2 linked regions of the Archangium violaceum genome follow. The protein of the gene in region 2 interacts with the protein of the main gene of each other region in a pairwise test. Links are inferred from orthologs where the notes say so. Each region holds a gene or a part of one and is shown on either strand. Other genes may lie near its edges.

Region 1 (3,014 bases), 6.3 Mb from region 2 along the record:
GGCGCCGCGCCAGCTCACCGGACGCGACCAGTCCCACAAGAAGACCCGGGTCCAGGAGCTGTCCTGGGCGCAGTTCGACCGCTCGGTGCAGGGGCTCGCGCGGGAGATTGGCAAGAGCTACAAGCCCCAGGCGGTGGTGGGCGTGGCGCACGGGGGAGTGTTCGTGGGCGGGGCGCTCTCCAGCGCGCTCGGCTGCGAGTTCTTCCCGGTGCGCATCAGCCGCCGCAGCCGGGACAAGGGCGCGGCCAAGCCGAAGCTGACCGGGGAGATGCCGCGTGAGCTCAAGGGCAAGCGCGTGCTCATCGTGGACGACGTGGCCTCCAGCGGGGACACGTTGGAGCTGGCCAGCGCCCTGGCGCTCAAGGTGGGCGCCAAGGAGGTGCACACCGCGACGCTGGTGGCCCGTACCGACGGCTTCGCCCCGGGTTTCTGCGCGCTGACCACCGAGGCGCTCGTCGTCTTCCCGTGGGACTACGAGGCGGTCACCGAGGACGGGCGGTTCGACGTGGACCCGGACAAGGCGGGGGCCTGAACCGACGGAGAGCCGGGGGGCGAGATGATCATCGGTACCGCGGGGCACATCGATCACGGCAAGACGTCACTGGTCAAGGCGCTCACCGGTATCGACACGGATCGGCTCAAGGAGGAGAAGCGCCGGGGAATCACCCTGGAGCTGGGCTTCGCGCACCTGAAGCTGGACGATGGCACCGTGGCCGGTGTGGTGGACGTGCCCGGCCACGAGCGCTTCGTGAAGGCGATGGCCGCGGGCGCTGGCGGGGTGGACGTGGCGGTGCTGGTGGTGGCCGCGGACGAGGGCGTGATGCCCCAGACGCGCGAGCACCTGGACATCTGCCGGTTGCTGGGCGTGAAGGCCGGCGTCATCGCCCTCACCAAGTCGGACCTGCTGGCGGAGCTGGGCGCCGAGTGGCGCGCGCTGGTGGAGGCGGACCTGTCCACGCTGGTGGCCGGCACCTTCCTGGAGGGCGCGCCGGTGGTGCCCGTCTCCTCGAGGACAGGGGAGGGGCTGGACGGGCTGCGCGCCGCGCTCACCCGCGTGGCCCAGGGGCTGCCCTCGCGTCCCTCCGAGGGTCCGGCCTTCCTGCCGGTGGACCGGGCCTTCACCATCAAGGGCTTCGGCACGGTGGTGACGGGCACGCTGCTGTCCGGGGCCCTGGCGGTGGAGGACACCGTGTCGCTGCTGCCGGGCCTGCCCGGGCCGCTGCGCGTGCGCGGGGTGCAGATGCACGGCGAGGCGGTGTCGAAGGTAACGGCGGGCCAGCGCACCGCGGTGAACCTGACGGGCGTGGAGCCCGAGGCGATTTCGCGCGGCATGGTGCTGGTGAAGGCCGGCGAGGTGCCCGACACGCGCATGCTGGACGTGGAGCTGAGCCTGTTGCCCGCGGCGGAGGAGGCCCTGCCCCGGCGCCGCAAGCTGCTGCTGCACCTGGGCACCGCGCAGGTGGAGGCCACGGTGGCGCTGTTGGACCTGGAGAAGCTGGAGCCGGGGGAGACGGCGCTCGCGCAGCTGCGCCTCTCCGAGCCCATGGCCGCGCTGCCGGGTCAGCGCTTCATCCTCCGGGGCTCGCGCGCGCTGCCGGGCCGGGGCGCCACGCTGGCCGGCGGGCGCGTGCTGTCCATCACCCCGCCGCGCCGCCGCAAGGGAGGCTCCGAGGTGGTGGCCCCGCTGCTGGAGGCGGATGCGGGCGGCCAGGTGGCGTGGTTGCTGCGCCAGTCGGGCTACCGGGGCCTCACGCAGCAGGAGCTCTTCGCGCGCTCGGCGCTGGCGCCCAGGGTGCTGTCGCGAGCCCTGGAGCTGCTCGGCTCGCGCGGCACGGTGCTGCTGGTGGACCGGGAGCGGCGCCTGTACGTCTCCGGCGAGGTGTTCGAGGGCCTGCAGGCGCGGGCCCTGGCGCTGCTCGCCACCTTCCACGAGCGCGAGCCCTTGCGCGAGGGCCTCTCGCGGGAGGAGCTGCGCCAGCGCCTGTCGGGCGAGCTGGACGCGCGCCTCTTCGCCCGGGTGGTGCAGGCGCTGACGGACGCGGGGAAGGTGGAGGTGGAGAAGGAGGTGGTGCGCCTCAAGGGGCGGGGCCGGACGCTCACCCTGGACGAGGACGCGGCGCGCACGCGGTTGGTGGCCGACCTGTCGGCGGCGGGACTCTCGCCGCCCACGCTCAACGAGCTGGCGCAGCGGCTCAAGCTGCCGGCGGCCCGGGTGCAGGAGTTGCTCAAGGTGGCAATGGCGGAGGGCAGGGTGGTGCGGGTGAGCGAGGAGCTGTTCTTCGACGCGGGGGCGCTGGCCGGGCTGAAGGAGCGGCTGGTTGCCCACTTGCGCGAGAAGAAGGAGATTTCCACCCAGGCCTTCAAGGAGCTGGTGGGTCAGAGCCGGAAGTTCGTCATTCCCCTCTCGGAGTACTTCGACCGCGAGAAGGTAACGCTCCGGGTCGGAGAGAAGCGGGTGCTGCGGCGCGCATGACGACGAAGCGTTTCAGCGAGACGGCCCTGCGGGCCCTCATCGAGTCCTTTGGCAACCCCATGTACGTCGCGAAGGGGGGCCGGGTGTGGGCGGCGAACGAGGCCTACCTGGAGATGCTGGGCCTGGGCCGGGCGCAGGTGGAGGGCCGCCTGTTCCTGGATTTCGTCCGTCCGGAGGACCGGGCACGTCTGGAGGCGCGCTACCGCAAGCGCGAGGAGGGGGTGTTGAAGGAGACGGGTCCCCAGCGCTACCTGTTGCCCCGGGCGGGCGGAGGGTCGCTCGAGGTGGCCACCTACGTGCAGGAGGTGGAGCTGGAGGAGAGCGGCCGCGCGATGCTCATCAACCTCCTGGTGCTGGGCGAGCGGCCGGCGGAGCTGGTGGTGGCCGAGCGCCTGGTGGAGACGTCCGCGGAGCTCGTCGCGGCGCGCTCGGAGGCGGCGGTGCGGCGGGTGGCGCTGGCGGGCCTCACGGGCGCGGGGTTCTCCGCGCACTTCCTGGTGCGCGACGGCGAGCGCTTCGTCATCCGGGACGGAGACGGGGC
Region 2 (2,885 bases):
CCGCCTTGTCGTTGATCGCCGCTCCGTCGAGCCCCGGCGGCAACGGCTTCGCCTCCGGCGCTGGCGCCGGCTGCTCCGGCGTCGGCTGCGGCGGCTGGGGCGCGGGCTCCGCCGTCTTGCAGGCAGACGCGAGGAGACAGCAGGCGGCTAGCAATGCCTTTCTCATCCAGTATTTCTCCATGTCGAGTGGAAGAGGGGGCCGCACCCTACTCGGCGCCCCGCTCCCTGCAACCCCTGGATGAGCGCCTCGGCTCGTTCACCCTCTACTCGACAGTGGGTGACACGGTGCGACACGGTCGCTCGGAGCGTCACTCGGGAAGACCCTCACCCCGGCCCTCTCCCAGAGGGAGTCGGAGCGGGCAACCCGGGGGACTGATTCCTACTCCTTGCCCAACATCCCGTCCTTCAGGCTCTCGTCCACCGGACTCTGCCCCAGCCACACCGAGAAGAGCGCGTCCGCGAAGTCCTTCCCCTCCACCGAGATCTTCTGTCCCGCCTTGCTCTCGATGGTCGTTCCCTTGCCCGGCGCGTACGTCAGCACCAGCTCGTCACCCTTCTTCAGATCCGGAATCGCCGCCGCGAAGGTGTCCAGCCTCTGCTGCAGCGCCGGAAGCTTGTCCTTCGCGTTCTTCTTGAAGCCATCCACGATCGCGTCCGTGATCGTCTTCTTGTCCAGGTCCCGCAGCATCGCCATGCGCACCCGCTTCACCTGGTCCGACCCGATCACCTCCTGCGCGTTCTGCGACGTCTTCTCCGCGTACAGGCCCACCGCGTAGACCTTGAACACCATCTTCTTGCGCAGGCCCACCCCGTTGAGCTTCAGCTCCTTCCCCTCGGCCGACACCGTGTCGGGGAACTGCACGCCCGCCACCTCCTTGGCGGCGGCGGGCAGCGCGAGCACTACGGCCATCACGACGGCGAACAGCGTGGCGTTCTTCTTCATGACCCCTCCTGCTAGGTAGAGGCCGCCACGCTACCCGTTCTTGCGGATGAACTCCTCCATGAACGAGACCAGCGTCTTCACGTTGTCCACCGACACCGCGTTGTACGTGGACACGCGGATGCCTCCCGTGAGCCGGTGTCCCTTGAGCCCCACCATCCCCGCCTTCTTCGCCTCCGCCACGAACTTGTCGTCCAGCGCCTCCGAGGGCAGCTTGAACACCACGTTCATGAACGAGCGCGACTCCCTCTCCACCGGCGCCTGGTAGAACCCCGCGTGCTTGTCCAACGCCCCGTAGAGCAGCTCGCCCTTCTCCCGGTTCCACTTCTCCAGCTGCGCCAGGCCTCCCACCTGCTTCGCCCACGCCAGCACGTTGCGGCACAGGTAGATGGCCAAGGTCGGCGGCGTGTTGTAGAGCGAGTTGTTTTCCGCGTGCGTCGAGTAGCGGAAGATCTTCGGGATGTCCTTGCGTCCCCGGGCGATGAAGTCCTTGCGGGCCACCGCGATGAGGACGCCCGAGGGGCCCAGGTTCTTCTGCGCCCCCGCGTAGATGAACGCGAAGCGGCTCACGTCCGTCGGCTTCCACATGAAGTCCGAGCTCATGTCCGCCACCAACGGCACGTCCCCCACCTCGGGCCACGTGTGCCACTGCGTGCCGTAGAGGGTGTTGTTGCTCGTCATGTGCACGTAGGCGGCCTTCGGGTCCACCTTCACCTCGTCCGGCCGAGGCACCCGCACGTAGCGCTTGTCCGGCAACACCGTGGTGGCGGCGATGCGCGCCTGCCCCACCAGCTTCGCCTCCTCATAGGCCTTCTCGCTCCACCCCCCCGTGATCAGGTAGTCCGCGCTGGCCCCCGGAGGCAGGAAGTTCATCGGAACCTGCGCGAACTGCTGCGCGGCCCCTCCCGTGAGGAACAGCACCTGGTGGGTGTCCGGGATGCCCAGCAGCTCGGTGAGCAGGGAGATGGTCTCCGTGTGGACCGCCTCGTACTCCTTGCCCCGGTGGCTGTGCTCCATGATGGACATGCCGGAGCCCTGGAAATCGATCAGCTCGTCCCGCGCCCGCTCCAGGGCGGGCAGGGGCAGTCCAGCGGGGCCGGGGTTGAAGTTGATGACGCGCATGGCTGTGTCCTCACGAAAGTGAACAACCGCGCGGCCATTCTGCCCAACGCCCCCCCGAGGGGAAGCGAGAAGCGCGCTATCCGTCCACCCCTGGGCGTGTGGCCGCTCCGGCGCCCGGAGGGTCCATGAGTCAGGTGAGTTCCCCGAGGGAGTTGAGGGAGTGGGTGGTGCGGGCGGCACGGGGGGAGACGCCTGCCTTCAGCGAGCTGTACCGGCGGACCCGCCCCCTGGTGGCACGTTTGACCTCCAGCTTCGCCCCGCTGGACCCGGACGAGGTGGAAGACGTGATCCAGGAAACCTACGTGCGCGCCTTCAAGGCGCTCCCCCGGCTCAAGGAGCCGGCCGCCTTCGAGGCCTGGCTCCTGTCCATCGCCCGCAACCGGGCCCGGACCCGGCTCGAGCGCAAGGGCCAGACGCGCCGGCTCGGCGAGGAGAACCCCGACCCCCAGCCGGAGACGGTCGCCCTCGTCCCCGAGGCCCTCCAGCTCGAGCGCGACATGGCCGTGGTCCGCCAGCTCATCGACGAGCTGCCCGAGGGCGAGGAGAAGAAGACGGTGTACCTCTTCTATGTGGACGGCCAGCTGTCCGCCCGGGAGATCGCCGAGAAGCTTGGCGTAGGAAAGAGTGCCGTGACGATGCGCCTGGAGCGCTTCCGCGCCCGGATCAAGCAGGAGCTGCTCCGGCGCGTGCTCGCTGGACGGTGGGAGTAAGTGGGATGAGACACCTGGATGCCGAAGCCCTGCGTACCCTGACGGCCGGTGAGCCGGAGTCGGTGGCGTACTTCCGCGAGCACCTGACGCACCCGTGCGAGCAGTGCATGGAG

The links. The genes of interacting proteins can lie anywhere in the genome.
Region 1: the proteins of serC (region 2) and selB interact in binary tests that used the Escherichia coli proteins (3 or more experiments, as listed by UniProt). The link is inferred for Archangium violaceum from one-to-one orthologs.

What each region holds. Positions count from the first base shown.
Region 1 is NZ_CP069396.1:10,868,124-10,871,137, reverse strand. The notes cover bases 71-3,014. They hold selB (selenocysteine-specific translation elongation factor), read left to right. Parts: upstream 71-556; coding sequence 557-2,473; downstream 2,474-3,014. Other genes in these bases: JRI60_RS54795 (ATP-binding protein), read left to right, coding at 2,470-3,014; JRI60_RS43230 (phosphoribosyltransferase), read left to right, coding at 71-532. Also shown: more of JRI60_RS43230, read left to right, coding at 1-70. UniProt on the Escherichia coli protein: Translation factor necessary for the incorporation of selenocysteine into proteins. It probably replaces EF-Tu for the insertion of selenocysteine directed by the UGA codon. SelB binds GTP and GDP.
Region 2 is NZ_CP069396.1:4,529,124-4,532,008, reverse strand. Bases 19-2,833 are described here. They hold serC (3-phosphoserine/phosphohydroxythreonine transaminase), read right to left. Parts: upstream 2,063-2,833; coding sequence 974-2,062; downstream 19-973. Other genes in these bases: JRI60_RS18765 (hypothetical protein), read left to right, coding at 2,778-2,833; JRI60_RS18770 (RNA polymerase sigma factor), read left to right, coding at 2,188-2,772; JRI60_RS18780 (chalcone isomerase family protein), read right to left, coding at 380-943; JRI60_RS18785 (M13 family metallopeptidase), read right to left, coding at 19-166. Also shown: more of JRI60_RS18785, read right to left, coding at 1-18; more of JRI60_RS18765, read left to right, coding at 2,834-2,885. UniProt on the Escherichia coli protein: Catalyzes the reversible conversion of 3-phosphohydroxypyruvate to phosphoserine and of 3-hydroxy-2-oxo-4-phosphonooxybutanoate to phosphohydroxythreonine. Is involved in both pyridoxine and serine biosynthesis.